Regions from separate parts of the Arthrobacter sp. 05T45 genome, predicted to be linked through region 3. Evidence: riboswitches for the same ligand, from Rfam matches in the RefSeq annotation. Region 3 holds a riboswitch; each other region holds the start of a gene.
What was found. A riboswitch is a leader RNA that binds a small molecule or an ion and turns the genes downstream of it on or off. The one in region 3 is predicted to bind S-adenosylmethionine.
Positions count from the first base shown of each region.

Region 1 (5,026 bases), on a different contig from region 3:
CGGCGGCCCTGGCCACCGGCGGCACCGTGCGGATCCCGAACTGGCCTGCGGAAACCACCCAGGTGGGTGATCTCTGGCGCGGAATCCTGACCGCTATGGGCGCCACGGTGACGGTTGACGGCGGCACCCTGACCGTCAGCGGAGGCCCGGAGATCAAGGGCGGCGACTTCGACGAAACCAGCGAACTCGCCCCCACCGTTGCCGCGCTGTGCGCCCTCGCCACCGGCCCCTCACGGCTGGGCGGCATCGCCCACCTCCGCGGCCATGAAACGGACCGGCTCGCCGCCCTCGTCGCCGAAATCAACCGCCTCGGCGGCGACGCCGAAGAAACCCCCGACGGCCTCATCATCCGCCCGGCCGCGCTGCACGGCGGTGTGGTGCACAGCTACGCGGACCACCGCATGGCAACCGCCGGCGCCATCCTCGGCCTTGCCGTACCCGGCGTGGAAGTCGAGGACATCGCAGCCACGGCCAAAACCATGCCCGATTTCCCGCAACTCTGGGAAGCGATGCTGGCCCAGGGACCCGCCGCAGATGAGGACACCGCCGGTGGCACGCAGCACTGATTCCTGGGACGAGTCCGACGTCCGGATCCGGCCGAACAAGAAGGGCACACGGCCCCGCACCAAGGACCGGCCCAGCTACGACGACGCCGTCACCGGACGCATCATCACCGTTGACCGCGGCCGCTACACCGCCGTCGTCGGCGAGGGGACCGCGGACGAACGCAAGATCATCGCGGCCCGGGCCCGGGAACTGCGCCGCAACCCGGTGGTTGCCGGCGACTTCGTCTCCCTGGTCGGGGATGTCACCGGCGAGCCCGACACCCTGGCGCGGCTGGTCAGGATCCAGGACCGCAAGACGCTGCTGCGCCGCAGCGCCGACGACACGGACCCGATCGAACGTGCCGTCGTGGCCAACGCCGACCAGCTGGTGGTGGTGGTCGCCGCTGCCAACCCCGAGCCGCGGACCGGTTTCATCGACCGCGCGCTGGTGGCCGCATACGACGCCGGCATTGAGCCGCTGCTGCTCGTCACCAAGGCCGACGTCAAGGATCCCGCCGAGCTGCTGTCCAACTACCAGCACCTCGACTTCCCCGTCATCATCTCCAAGACCGCAGACTCCGCCGCTTCCGGCATCGACGCCCGCTCCGACGACGGGCTCTCCGCCCGGCTCGACAAGGACGCGGTGTCCCAGCTGCGCGACTACCTCGACGGCAAGGTCACCGTGATGCTGGGCCATTCCGGCGTCGGCAAGTCCACCATGGTCAACGCCCTGACCGGGGCCGAGCGGGCCACGGGAGGCGTGAACGCGGTAACCGGCCGCGGCCGCCACACGTCCTCCTCGGCACTGGCGCTCAAAGTCAACGATGCCCCGGCCGGCAGCTGGATCATCGACACCCCCGGCATCCGGTCCTTCGGCCTGGCCCACGTGGACCCGGACCGGATCCTGCGTTCCTTCCCGGACCTGGAACCGGGCACCGATGATTGCGAACGCGGCTGCAAGCATGACTCCACCGCCGTCAACTGCGGCGTCGACAAGTGGGTTGCGGCCGGGCACGCGGGGCCCTCGGGACCGGCCAGGCTCGCGTCCCTGCGCCGGCTGCTGGGCACGGACCCGCGGATGGAAGCGCAGGAAACCAAGGAACTGGGCACCGTCTCCTAGCCGGACCGGCAACGGGGCGGCGGCGCCGAGCCGCGGCCTCCCGCCCAGCGGCCCGGTTTGACGGTAGTTTGGAACCATGAGCCAACCCGCTTCGAGCTACAACGATGACCTGCGCCTTGCCCATGTACTGGCAGATTCGGTCGATTCCCAGACCATGAGCCGCTTCAAGGCGCTCGACCTTCGGATCGAGACGAAGCCCGACCTCACACCCGTCACCGATGCCGACAAATCCGCGGAAGAGGCCATCCGCGGCCAGCTCTCCCGGTCACGTCCGCGTGACGCGGTCCTGGGCGAAGAGTTCGGCAGCTCGGGCCACGGTTCCCGCCGGTGGATCATCGACCCGATCGACGGCACGAAGAACTTTGTCCGCGGCGTCCCGGTCTGGGCCACCCTGATCGCCCTCGTCGATGAAGGCGAGCCGGTGGTCGGCGTCGTCAGCGCGCCGGCACTGGGCAAGCGCTGGTGGGCCGCCAAGGGTGCAGGCGCCTACACGGGCCGCTCGCTCGCCGCCGCCACACGGTTGAAGGTATCCAACGTCTCCAATCTCGAGGACGCCTCGCTGTCCTACTCCAGCCTTGGCGGCTGGAAGGAACGCGGGAACCTGGACGAGTTCCTGGGCCTGACCGAGGAAGTGTGGCGGACCCGCGCCTACGGTGACTTCTGGTCGTACTGCCTCGTGGCCGAGGGCGCCGTGGACATCGCCTGCGAACCCGAGCTGAACCTCTACGACATGGCCGCCCTGGTGCCGATCGTGACCGAGGCCGGCGGCCGCTTCACCTCACTCGAAGGCGAGGACGGCCCCTTCGGCGGCAACGCCCTGGCCACCAATTCGATCCTGCACTCGGAAGTCCTCAAGCGGCTCAACCCCGGACTCGACGACCTCTTCCAGGCCCACCCGAACAACTGATCCGCGCCCGTAATAATCCGCTTCACAATCGGCGGCCGCCTTTTCCCCGGCTGCGCCGATGTCCTACGCTCGATGCAGGTCACGAGTGCCAGCGCTAAACCCCGGTTTGCTGGCCGGCAACCCTCCAGTCGCGGTGGGGTGCCCCGGGTGACGACCTGGCCGGTCCGGAACGGACCCGGCAAGCGCGGATTCCCACGGTGTGGGGTCCTGTTCGAGTGAGGTCCCATGACAACTGCCATTTTCCCCGTTGCCCCTGAATTCCATGCACGGCTTGCCCTCGCGGCCCGCCCCCTGGCAGCCGTCACCGGGGCCGAAATCCAGGCCCCGCTGATCACCGGCGGCCACGCGCGCTACGCCAACCTCGACTACGGCGCCTCCGCACCGGCCCTGTCCGTGGTCTCGGCCTACCTGAACGAAATCCTGCCGTACTACGCAAGCGTGCACCGCGGCGCCGGCTACGCATCACAGATCAGCACCTCCGTCTACGAGAACGCCCGGGACATCGTGCGGGACTTCGTGGGCGGCCGGCCCGGCGATTCCGTGATCTTCACGCGCAACACCACCGATTCCCTGAACCTGCTGGCCGGCTGCCTGCCGCTGCGCGACGGGCGGCCCGCGGGCGAGGTCCTCTACCTCGACATCGAACACCACGCCAACCTCCTGCCCTGGCAGAATGTCCCGCACCGCAGCGTCGTGGCCGCCGCCACCCTCGCGGCCACCGTGGACCGGCTGCGCGACGAACTCGCCCGCGGCGGCGTCGGCCTGCTGGCCGTCACCGGCGCCTCCAACGTCACCGGGGAGATCCTCCCGATCCGGACCCTGGCCGCACTGGCGCACGAATACGGCGCCAGGATCGTTGTCGACGCCGCCCAGCTCGCCCCGCACCGGCGGATCAATATCGCCGCGGACGACGTCGATTACCTCGCCTTCTCGGGACACAAGCTGTACGCCCCGTTCGGCGCCGGCGTGCTGGTGGGGCGGACGGACTGGCTCGACGCCGGCACCCCGCACCTGGCCGGCGGCGGCGCGGTTCGCGATGCCCGGCTCGACTCCGTCAGCTGGACCACGGGACCTGCCCGGCACGAGGGCGGCTCGCCGAACGTCCTCGGCGCGGCGGCCCTCGCCCGTGCCACCCAGGTCATTGCGGCCCTGGACCCGGAGCAGTGGCAGGCCCACGAGGACGCCATCCGGTCCTTCCTCGTCGAGGGCCTCCAGGGCATCGAGGGAGTAACCGTGCACCGGATCTTTGCCGATTCGGCTTCCGATTCTTCCTTCGCTTCTTCCACTGGAGGCGATCAGCCGGACACCGGCACGATCGGCGTCGTGAACTTTTCCGTGGAAGGCTACGACGCCGGACTGGTGGCCGCCTACCTGTCGGCCGAACACGGCATTGGCCTGCGCGACGGCCGCTTCTGCGCCCACCCGCTGCTCAAGCGGCTCGGCCTGCCCGCCGGCTCCCTGCGGGCCAGCTTCGGCCTCGGCTCACGGCTGGAGGACGCCGAACGCCTGCTGGCCGGCCTGCAGCAGCTGCGGCAGAACGGACTCGGCTGGGATTACGTGGTGGACGCGGGCCGCTGGGTGCCGGCCAACGATACCCGCAGCTATCCCCACTGGGCGCCGAACACCCCGGGCACCGCCGGCGCTGCGCCCTGCACCCTCGACTAGGCAGGATCGGGGCCCGGCGCGGGTGCGGTAAATTCGAAAGGTATCTGAAACCAGCAGGACCTTCCCGAAGGAGATCGCACGTGGCAAGCGCCGGCCCCAGGCTGCACAGCGGAGCTAGGCTCCACAGCGGACCGAAGCTGCACAGCGAGCGGCGCCAGGAACTCGGACAAAGCTTCCAGGACGGCGGGGAGCACTACGAGCGCGTCCGCCCCGGCTATCCGCAGGAGTCAGCCGACTGGCTGGTCCCGGCGGGAGCCAGGGACGCCGCGGACATTGGCGCTGGCACCGGGAAGTTCACCTCCCTTTTGGCAGTACGCGGACTGGCCACGGTGGCCGTGGACCCCTCTGCCGACATGCTTGAGCAGTTGCGCCGGACCCTGCCGGACGTCACCGCCATCGAGGGCAGCGCCGAGGACACCGGTCTCGAGCCGGAGTCCTTTGACCTGGTCACGGTCGCCCAGGCGTGGCACTGGTGCGACCCCGGCCTGGCCAGCACCGAGATTGCCCGGATCCTGCGGCCGCACGGCGTGCTGGGCCTGATCTGGAACCAGCTGGACACCAGCGTGCCCTGGGTGCACCGGCTCTCCCGGATCATGCATGCAGGGGACGTCCACAAGCCAAACTTCCGTCCGGCCGTGGGCCCCGAGTTCACCGGACTGGAGAGCCACCTGACGCGCTGGGAGGATTCCGTCACGGCGGAGGACATCCAGGAGTTGGCCAAGTCCCGCAGCTACTATCTCGCGGCATCGGACTCCACCCGGGCCAAGGTCACAGCCAACCTCGCCTGGT
Region 1 covers NZ_JBFTKI010000007.1:137,111-142,136, reverse strand. The annotation lists gene aroA (3-phosphoshikimate 1-carboxyvinyltransferase) at 1-566, shown strand, start outside; gene rsgA (ribosome small subunit-dependent GTPase A) at 550-1,665, shown strand; gene hisN (histidinol-phosphatase) at 1,742-2,572, shown strand; SAM riboswitch class IV at 2,650-2,763, shown strand; gene AC1DGD_RS10120 (aminotransferase class V-fold PLP-dependent enzyme) at 2,798-4,237, shown strand; gene AC1DGD_RS10115 (class I SAM-dependent methyltransferase) at 4,318-5,026, shown strand, end outside.
Region 1: another riboswitch for S-adenosylmethionine. It lies ahead of AC1DGD_RS10120 (aminotransferase class V-fold PLP-dependent enzyme); the one in region 3 lies ahead of AC1DGD_RS15065 (DUF1737 domain-containing protein).

Region 2 (5,026 bases), on a different contig from region 3:
GGCAGACTGGCCGTGCCGGATCATGATGATTTTCCGGGGCGCACTCATAATCCCCAAGCATAGGGCTCCCAAAAAGCCGGGGGTGCCGGCGCGGCCGGCACCATGCGGGCACCAGCAAACTATCGGCAAGTGCAGGCAAGATAGAACCATGTTGGTTCCCTCCCGCCGTCGGCTGCGGTTCGAAGTGTTGATTGTCCTGGGGTTGTCGCTGGGGCAGTCCGCGATCTACTCCCTGGTGCAGTTGCTGGACAAGATGACCACGGCGCCGCTGGCCCAGGGGACATCCACCCTGAACCGCTCACAGAGCGCACGCGAATACTTCGACCTCACCTACCAGTTGCTGGACATCATCTTCGCCCTGGTCCCGGTGGCCCTGGTGATCTACTTCCTCACCGAGCACTGGCCGGCCGGTGAGCGCGGAACCTCGGCGTTCCGAAGGATCGGCTTCGACTTCGCCCGGCCCGGCAAGGACCTCCTGCAGGGTCTCGGACTCGCCGCGCTCATCGGCATTCCGTCCCTGGGGCTCTACGCCGCCGGCCGGGCGCTGGGGATCACGACGGCGATCATCCCCAGCGCCCTGGACGCGTACTGGTGGACCGTGCCGGTGCTGGTCCTGTCCGCGATCCGGCACGCGGTGGTCGAGGAAGTGATTGTGGTGGCGTACCTGCTGGACCGGCTCGGGAAACTGGGCTGGAGCGTGCCGGCGGCCATCGCCGCCAGCGCCCTGCTCCGCGGCAGCTATCACCTGTACCAGGGGTTCGGGCCGTTCATCGGCAACGCGGTGATGGGCGTCGTCTTCGCGCTGGTCTACACGCGGACCAAACGGGTGATGCCGCTGGTGATCGCCCACGCCATCCTGGACACCGTGGCGTTCGTGGGGTTCAGCCTGTTCGGCAAGGCCGTGGGCCTGGGCTGAGTTCCTCGCAAAGCAAGGCGGGGTCCCTTCGGGCCCATCCGGAGCCCCCGGACGGGCGCGAAGTGGCCCCGCGTTGCTTTTAGGAGCAGGCCTTAAATGATCTCGGCCGCCGTCTCCTAGGTGACATCGTTGGCACCTAAGAGATGGCGGCCGAAGCGTGGGGCGGGTGGAGCGTTAGATCGTGACCGCTCCGGAGGCGGTCTCGAAGGTGACAGAGAGGATGCCGGGAGTACCGTGCGGCGCGATCCAGTTCACGGCCACGTCTTCCAGCGGCTTTTCAACCGGTTCGCCCAGCCACTCCGTGACGCGCTCGGCCGAACCGGCAATGGTCAGTGCGGACATCTTGACATCGCTCGCGTAGGCGTTGGACGGGTGCAACTCCGGGTCGCCCTCCCACTTGAGCATGTACGGCACCTGGGGGTCGGCGATGAGCCCCAGGATGCCGATCTGCTTCCAGACCAGTTCGCGGCCATCGGGAAACTTCCGGTTGCCGTTGACGGCGGCGCGGCCGAGCCGCTCCTCGAACGGGGCCAGGTCGTCAACCTCGACGCACCAGCCCATCCAGCCGCCGCCGGCCTCGGAGCGTGCCCGGACGGCCTGGCCGAACGGGGCCTTGTCGGAGGCCGGGTGGTTCAGGACCTCCACGACTTCCAGGTACTTGTGTCCCGCGAGCGGGATAATCATGTTGCGTGTCCCGAAACGGGGGTGCACTCCACCCTTCACGGCTTCAACGCCGAGGGCAGACGCAATACGTTCAGTGGTGGCTGCCAAGCCATCGTGTTCACAGGCGTAAGAGACGTGATCCATGCGCATGCCATCATCTTGGCACTTTGTGATGGACCTCTCAGCTTAGGCTCCCCTAACCGTCATGGGACGTCCTGGGGCGCGGAACGCGGCGCCCCGGATGCTCCGTCACGGCGGCCGTCTTCATCTTCGTCACAAAGCTATCCAGGGCTCCGCCGCCATTCCTACACTGAAGTCAGGTCATGAGTGCCAGCGCACAGCCCCGGCTTGCTGGCCGGCAACCCTCGTATCGCGGTGGGGTGCCCCGGGTGAAGACCTGGCCGTCCGGCGCCCGCCGGAGGGCAAGCGCGGCGCCTGTTCCGGTTCGGGCCGAAAGCCCAGGCCGGTGCTGTGCCCAGTGACTCGAGGAGCACCAATGTCCAACGCCTGGTCCTTTGAAACCCGCCAGATCCACGCCGGCCAGGAGCCGGACAGCGCCACCGGCGCGCGTTCCCTGCCCATCTACCAGACGACGTCGTTCGTGTTCCCCAGCGCCGAAAGCGCCGCGAACCGCTTTGCGCTCGCCGAGCTCGCGCCCATCTACACCCGGATCGGCAACCCGACCCAGGACGCCGTCGAACAGCGCGTCGCCAGCCTGGAAGGCGGTCTCGCGGCGCTGCTGCTCAGCTCCGGCCAGGCCGCCGAGACGTTCGCCATCCTCAATATCGCCGAGGCCGGGGACCATGTGGTGGCCAGCCCCAGCCTCTATGGCGGAACCTACAACCTGCTCGCGCACACGCTGAAGAAGTTCGGCATCTCCGTGACCTTCGTGGCGGACCCGGACAACCTGGACCAGTGGCGGGACGCCGTCCAGCCCAACACCAAGCTGTTCTTCGGCGAAGTGGTCTCCAACCCCCGCCAGGACGTCCTGGACATCGAGGGCGTCTCCCGGGTGGCGCACGAGGCCGGCGTGCCGCTGGTTGTCGACAACACGCTCTCCACCCCCTACCTGATCCGGCCGATCGAGTGGGGCGCGGACATCGTGGTCCATTCCGCCACCAAGTACCTCGGCGGGCACGGCGCCGCGATCGCCGGCGTGATCGTGGACTCCGGCAACTTCGACTTCGGGAAGGACCCGGAGCGGTTCCCCGGCTTCAACACCCCGGACCCCACCTACAACGGCCTGGTCTACGCCCGCGACCTCGGAGCCGACGGCGCGCTGGGCGCGAACCTCTCCTACATCCTCAAGGCCCGGGTCCAGCTCCTGCGCGACCTCGGCTCCGCGGTGTCCCCGTTCAACGCCTTCCTCATCGCCCAGGGCATCGAAACGCTGAGCCTGCGCGTCGAGCGCCACGTGGCCAACGCCACGAAGGTGGCGCACTGGCTGGAGGGGCGGGACGACGTCGAATCGGTCGCCTACGCCGGGCTGCCGTCCAGCCCCTGGTACGAGCGCGGCCGCAAGTACGGGCCCAAGGGGACCGGCGCCGTCGTGGCGTTCAACATTGCCGGGGGAGCGGAGGCCGGCAAGCGGTTCGTCGATGCCCTCGAACTGCACTCGCACGTCGCGAACATCGGCGATGTCCGGTCGCTGGTGATCCATCCGGCGTCGACCACCCACAGCCAGCTCTCGCCCGAACAGCAGGTGATCGCCGGGGTGAACCCCGGACTGGTGCGGCTTTCGGTGGGACTGGAGCACATTGACGACATCCTCGCGGACCTCGACGCCGGATTCCGCGCGGCCAAGTCCGCCTAGGCCGAAGCCCACGCCGAATTTCCCCACCTTTACGGGCATGACACCGGGAATCGCCGGCACTCCGGGGCGACCCGCCAGTCACGGCTGTCAAAGGTGGGGAGTCTGCGGTGCTGACGGGTCCGGCTGTCACATGGAAGTCATAATCTTCGTCATTTCCGCACCCCGTTTCGTAGACTCGTACCAGGTCATGAGTGCCAGCGACAGCCCCGGCTTGCTGGCCGGCAACCCTCCTTTTGCGGCGGGGTGCCCCGGGTGAAGACCTGGCCTGCCGGTCAGCTGACGGCGGGCAAGCGCGAAGATAGGTCCTCACATGACGATTGCCGTCACCCGCACGGGTGTTCCCGAAACCAAACCATCCCGGACCCCTGACGGGACCGTCCAGTTCGTCAGGATCGGTGATCTGCAGCTCGAATCCGGGACTCCGTTGCCGGATGTGGTGCTCGCCTACGAGACCTGGGGGACCCTGAACGCGGACGCCTCCAACGCCGTGCTCATTGAACACGCCCTGACCGGCGATACACACGTGACCCGCGGCGAGAGCGGGGAGCCCGGCTGGTGGGAACAGCTCGCCGGACCCGGGGCTCCCGTGGACACGGACAAGTATTTCGTCGTTTCGATCAACATCCTGGGCGGCTGCTACGGATCCACCGGACCTTCCACCCCGGCCCCCGACGGGCGCCCCTGGGGATCCCGGTTCCCGCTGGTCACCCTGCGGGACACCGCCGCCGCCGAGGCGCGGCTGGCCGATGCCCTGGGCATCGGCAGCTGGTACGCGGTGCTGGGCGGCTCGCTCGGCGGCGCGCGCGCCCTTGAATGGGCCGTCACGTTTCCCGGCCGGGTCCGGCGCTGCGCCGTGATTTCCGTCGGCGCCAGCAGCACCGCCGAACAGATTGCCTTCGCGCAGGCCCAGACGCTGGCCATCCGCCAGGACCCCCACTTCAAGGGCGGGGACTACTACGGCGGCCCGGAACCCGAAGCAGGGCTCGCCCTCGCCCGGCGCATCGCGCACATCACCTACCGCTCAGCGGCCGAACTGGACGGCCGGTTTGGCCGCAACGCCCAGGAGTCCGAGACGCCCCTGGAAGCCGGATCGCTGGCCGGACGCGGGCGCTACCAGGTGGAAAGCTACCTGGACCACCAGGGCAGCAAACTGGCCCGGCGTTTCGACGCGAACAGCTACATCGCGATCACCGAAGCCCTCATGAGCCACGATGTGTGCCGGGGGCGCGGAAGCCTCGGGGAGGCACTGGCCCCGGCCACCGCCGAATTCCTGGTGGCGGCCGTGGACTCGGACCGCCTGTATTTCCCGGCCCAGTCCCGTCAACTGGCAGAGGCCCTGCCGGGCGGCCCGGAACTGCACATCATTGAAGCGCCGATCGGCCACGACGGCTTCCTGACCGAAATCGGCCAGCTCAGCGGGCAGCTCCGGGAGACCTTCTTCGGCCACTAGGCCGGCCCGCTTGTGCATTTTTGCAGATGCGCTCTGCACTAATGGCCGTTGAGGCTCGGGGCGGGAGCGTCCATACTCATGGGGAATGACGCCATGTGCCCTACATCACGGGCGTCCTCAGTCCAATGGTCCGCAGGGTGTCGAAGGCGACACCGAAGGAGTTCACATGAGCACGGAAAACGCC
Region 2 covers NZ_JBFTKI010000005.1:196,267-201,292, reverse strand. The annotation lists gene AC1DGD_RS08365 (histidine phosphatase family protein) at 1-48, opposite strand, end outside; gene AC1DGD_RS08360 (CPBP family intramembrane glutamic endopeptidase) at 149-916, shown strand; gene AC1DGD_RS08355 (VOC family protein) at 1,091-1,729, opposite strand; SAM riboswitch class IV at 1,899-2,014, shown strand; gene AC1DGD_RS08350 (bifunctional o-acetylhomoserine/o-acetylserine sulfhydrylase) at 2,076-3,392, shown strand; SAM riboswitch class IV at 3,576-3,691, shown strand; gene metX (homoserine O-acetyltransferase MetX) at 3,703-4,842, shown strand; gene AC1DGD_RS08340 (MFS transporter) at 5,009-5,026, shown strand, end outside.
Region 2: another riboswitch for S-adenosylmethionine. It lies ahead of AC1DGD_RS08350 (bifunctional o-acetylhomoserine/o-acetylserine sulfhydrylase); the one in region 3 lies ahead of AC1DGD_RS15065 (DUF1737 domain-containing protein).

Region 3 (5,026 bases):
AGGCCCACCGAGAGCCGGACCACGCCGTCGCTGAGCCCGATCGCCGCGCGGCCTTCCGGGCCCATCGCGCGGTGCGTGGTGGTGGCCGGGTGCGTGATGAGCGTTTTGGCATCGCCCAGGTTGTTGGAGATGTCGATGATCCGCAGCGCGTCCAGGAGTGCGAACGCGGCCTGCTTCGCCGTGCGCCCGGGGGAGGGCTGCAGTTCCAGGGTGAGCACGGTCCCGCCGGCCTTCATCTGCTGCACTGCGAGCGGGTACTGCGGGTGGGACGGCAGCAGCGGGTACTTTACCCAGCCGACCGCAGGCTGTCCCTCGAGCCATTCGGCCAGCCGCAGCGCGGAGGCCGAGGAATGGTTGACGCGCAAGGCCATGGTCTCCAGGCCCTTGGTGAGCACCCAGGCGTTGAACGCAGAAAGGGCCGGACCGGTGTGCCGCATGAGCTGCTTGACGGGCCCGTCGATGAATTCCTTGGTGCCCAGGATGGCCCCGCCCAAGACGCGGCCCTGGCCGTCGATGTGCTTGGTGCCGGAGTAGACCACCACGTCCGCGCCGAGGTCGCCGCAGCGCTGGAGCAGCGGGGTGGCGAAGACGTTGTCAACCACCACCGTGGCGCCGGCCGCGTGCGCCAGTTTGCTCACGGCGGCGATGTCCACGATTTCCTGCATCGGGTTCGACGGCGACTCGAAGAACACCGCCGTGGTCGGCTCGGACAGCGCGGATTTCCACTGCTCCAGGTCCGGGCCGTCCACGAAGACCGTCTCGACACCCCAGCGCGGCAGGATTTCGTTGAGGATCACGAAGCACGAGCCGAACAGCGAGCGGGCCGCGACCACCCGGTCGCCGGCCGCCAACAGCGCGCCCAGGGCGGTGAAGACGGCGGACATGCCGGACGCCGTCGCGAAACACGCCTCCGTTCCCTCGAGCAGCCGGAGCCGCTCCTGGAACGTGGCGACGGAGGGGTTGCCGTAGCGGGAGTAGACGAAGCGCTCGTCCTCACCGGTGAAGGCGCGCTCGGCGGCGGCCGCGGACTCGTAGACGAATCCTGAGTTAAGGAAGATCGGCTCGGTGGTTTCCTGGAAGCCGGTGCGGTCAAGGCCGCCACGGACGGCCTGGGTGTCGGCCGCCCAGCCGGCGGCGTCGGGATTGAAAGTCACTTAGATCTTTCCGAGGTTGGTGGGCAGGCCGCGGTTCTTCCAGCCATTGACGGTGCGTTCGCCAAAGCGGTCGGTCTCGCCTTCGAAGCCCTCAAGGACGTTGTACGAGGTGTAGCCGGCGGCCGTCGCGGCCGTCGCGGCCGCGATCGACCGGGCCCCGGAACGGCAAAGGAACACCAGTTCGACGGCGGTGTCCTCCGGCGCCTGCTGCCTTAGCTGTTCCACGAAGTGCGGGTTCGGCGTGCCGCCGGCGAGGTTCCACTGGATGAAGAGCGGATCGTTGCGGCTCTCGCCCGCCGCCGCGGTGTCCGGGATGCCGATGTGGGCCCATTCGCCCTCGGTCCGGACATCCACCAGGATGGCTCCGGCCTCCAGCTTGGCCCACGCCTCCTGCGGGCTGAGGTCTCCGGCGTAGCTCATGCGTGGCCCGCGAAGGCCCCGTCGGCGCCAAATTCGTCGGCGTCGAGCTCATCAACCGCATTGGCCACGGCGGCGTCCGCACTGGCAATCGCGGCCGGCAGGACCAGCGCCTGCGCCACGATCACGGTGCTTCCGTTGAAGCTGGCGGCGGGGCTTCCATGCAGCACGTAGCCCTCGGCCAGGGCGGCTGACACCCGCTCGCAAAAGGCGCGGTCATCCGCTCCGGTGAACAGGCGGTAGGCCAGCCTCTCCTCACCGGGTGCGGTGCCGGGTGCGGTACCGGGTGCGGCTGTTGTGGGTATTGACGTGTCGGGCACGACGGATCTCCTCTTTCACGCTTGCAGCTCGAATTCTCGAATGCCGAGTATTCACCTGAGGCACCCCGCCGCGAAAGGGAGGGTTGCCGACCGGCCAGTCAGGGCTTGGCACCGGTTCTCATTACTCCCCAAAAACGTAACACCTGCGACGCCGGACCGCACCGCCGCCATCGTCATGTTCCGTAACCGGACCGCGGCCCGGGCGAGTAGTGGCGGGCTCCAGTTTCGGGTACAGCCCACTCGTGTCTGCCGGAACGTTTCGCCGTTTACTGGGGGGATTAGGTCCGACGAGTCGGCCGGAGCTGCAGGTGATTCGAGCAATGTGTGAATCAAGCAGTCCCGGAATCGACCCGTCTGTCCATCAACAAGCTGTCTGGGAATCGGTGGCTGGAACGGTCGGAGCCGCAGCCGCGGTCCGGCCGGTGACGGCGGAATGGAGCAATCGTGGGCCCGCGCATACTCGTTACCGGGATTACAAGCGCCGCCGGACGGGCCGTCGCGGCCCAGCTCGAAGCCCGGGGCCTCCCGTACCTCGGCTCCGACGCCCGTGCCGACACCCGCCAGGCCGGGGAGGCTCCCGCCGCCGCGGTCAGGCTCCTGCCGGCGACGAACCCGGACATGGTCCTGGACCTGCGCCGGGTGGTGGACCGCGAAGCCATCAACGTCATCATTCCGACCCTCACCGTGGAACTCCCGGTCCTGGCCGCGGCCCGCGCCGGATTCGCCCAGGACGTGCGGATCATCGTGGCCGACCCCGCCGCGGTTGCCCTCGCCAACGACCGCCTGTTCGCCACCTGGGCGCTGCAAGCGGCCGGCATCCCGGTGCCCCGGTTCGCGGTTCCGGGCGACCTCGCCGCCGCGCCGGCATCCCTCGCCGGCCTCAGCGGCCCCGTGGTGGTCAAGCCGCGGGTCTTCAAAGGCTCCCCCGGTATCCACCTGCTGGCCGGAACCGACTCCGTTAGCTGGAAGAACATGCCGGCGGGGCAACTGGTCCAGGAATTTATCCCGGGCGCCGACTATGTGTGCCTGGCGTTCGGCACCCCGGCACGCAATGCGATGGCGCCGGTGGCGGTGGTCCTCGAGAAGACCAGGACTCCGTATGGACGCGCCGGCAGCGACGAGGTCAGCCGCAGGGTGCCGGCGAACCAGGCCGGGGATGTGCGCAAGCTGGGCCTGGCCGCCGTCCGCGCGCTCGGGCTGACCGGGCCGGTCCAGGTCCAGATCCGCCGCCGCACCGACGGAACGCCCGTGGTGCTGGGTGTCTGCGCGACCCTGGGGGAGAACAGCACCTGGGCCCCGGAAATGCTCGACGCCGTGCTCGCAACGTTCATGCTCCCGGCGTTCAACCCGGCCTCGTTCCGCCTGTGCCCGGCAGTGCCCGCGGACGCCCTGGGGTGAGCGCAACACCAACGCGGGGTCAGTTACGGCCCATCCGGGGACATGGGATGGGCCGTAACTGACCCCGCGTTGCTATTCGATGGTCGCGAAGAGGGCGTTGAGTTCGGCCGTGAGCTGGCGCCGCAGTTCCGGGGTGCCGATTTCCTGCCCGTCGATGTGGTTCACCGGGGCCAGGAGCCGGATGCTGGAGATCAGCCAGACCGCGTCGGCGTCCAGCAGGTCCTTCGGCTCCAGCGGGCCGTAACCCAGCTCCCAGCCGGCGGCCTTGGCGGCGGTGAACAGGGCGCCCTGTGATGTGCCGGGCAGGATGCCGCTGTCCAGCTGGGGCGTGATGAGCCGCCGGATGGTGCGGACGCCGCCGGCGCCGTCGTCCGAGGTTTCCAGGTGGGCCAGCAGAACGGTCGACGTCGGTCCTTCCAGCACCCGGCCGTCCGCGGACGTGAAGATGACGTCGTCGGCGCCCTGCCGGTGGGCGTAGCGCAGCGCCGCCATGTTCACGGCGTAGGAAAGGGTCTTGGCGCCGAGCAGGAGCCACGGGGCGCGCTCGCCGACTTCACTGTCGTAGCCGCGGTCGAGCAGGATGACGTCGATCCCGGTCTCGCGCTGCCGCCGTCCCGCGGCGGCCGGGGCGGAGGCCTGGACCCAGCACGTGGGGGCAGCCGCGCCCTCCGGCCCGCGGGTGACAATCAGCTTCACCACCACCTCGTCCTGCGCCGCGCCGCCCGGTGCAGCCGCGGCGGGTTCCTGCCCGCGGAACTCGCAGATGGCGGTTTCCACCGCCCGCCGCCATGCATCCTCGGCGGGGATGTCCAGTTCCAGAAGCCGGGCAGAGCCGGCCAGCCGGGTCAGGTGCGCCTGGATCTTGCGGGGCCGGCCGCCGACGGCCAGGAGGGATTCGAAAACGCCGTCGCCGCGGGTGGCGCCCAGGTCCGTGGCCATCAGCTGGGGCTGCGACGCGTCGGCAACGCGGCCGCCGTCGAACGCCGGGTCGAGGAAGACCAGAACGGTCGCGGGCGCGGGAACGGGGGCAGGAGTGGTCATGGCTAAAGCTTAGTCTCGGTGGTCCCGGGATAGGATTTGGGCACTGCCCGTTCGGAACTGTTCCGCGTGGCTTGTACGTTGAGGGGTTCGCCTGTGTTTTGGCCATTTCCGCTGGCGGAGACTTTACCGTCCTGGGCGATTCTGATTTTGACGGTGATCGACTTCGCCATCCGAGTGCTGGCACTGGGCATCATCCCCGGAAACCGGCGGCCCACCACCGCGATGGCGTGGCTGCTGGGCATCTTCATCGTGCCGACCATCGGCCTGCTCCTGTTCCTGCTGTTCGGCAACTTCCGGCTCTCCCGCAAGCGCCGCGCGCAGCAGGACGCGGTCAATACCCGAGTGCGTGCCGGGACCTCGGAACTGGCGATGCTGGAAAGCCGCTACGCCGGACCCGAATGGGTGGCTTCCGCCGCGGAACTGAACAAGACGCTGGGCTCGCTGCCGATGGTGGACGGTAACCAAGTGGAGCTGCTGCCCGGCTACCCCGACTCCATCAAGGCGATGGCCGCGGCGGTCCGCGGCGCAAAGTCCTTCGTCAATGCCGAGTTCTACATCATGAGCTCGGACCACGTCACGGACGATCTGCTGACTGCGCTGGAAGAGGCCGCCGAGCGCGGCGTCGAGGTCCGTGTCCTGTTCGATCACCTTGGCACGCTTCGCATCAAGGGCTACCGCAAGCTGATCGCCCGGCTC
Region 3 covers NZ_JBFTKI010000016.1:80,879-85,904, forward strand. The annotation lists gene AC1DGD_RS15055 (O-succinylhomoserine sulfhydrylase) at 1-1,154, opposite strand, end outside; gene AC1DGD_RS15060 (rhodanese-like domain-containing protein) at 1,155-1,574, opposite strand; gene AC1DGD_RS15065 (DUF1737 domain-containing protein) at 1,571-1,891, opposite strand; SAM riboswitch class IV at 1,904-2,017, opposite strand; gene AC1DGD_RS15070 (ATP-grasp domain-containing protein) at 2,336-3,289, shown strand; gene AC1DGD_RS15075 (aminodeoxychorismate lyase) at 3,362-4,330, opposite strand; gene cls (cardiolipin synthase) at 4,424-5,026, shown strand, end outside.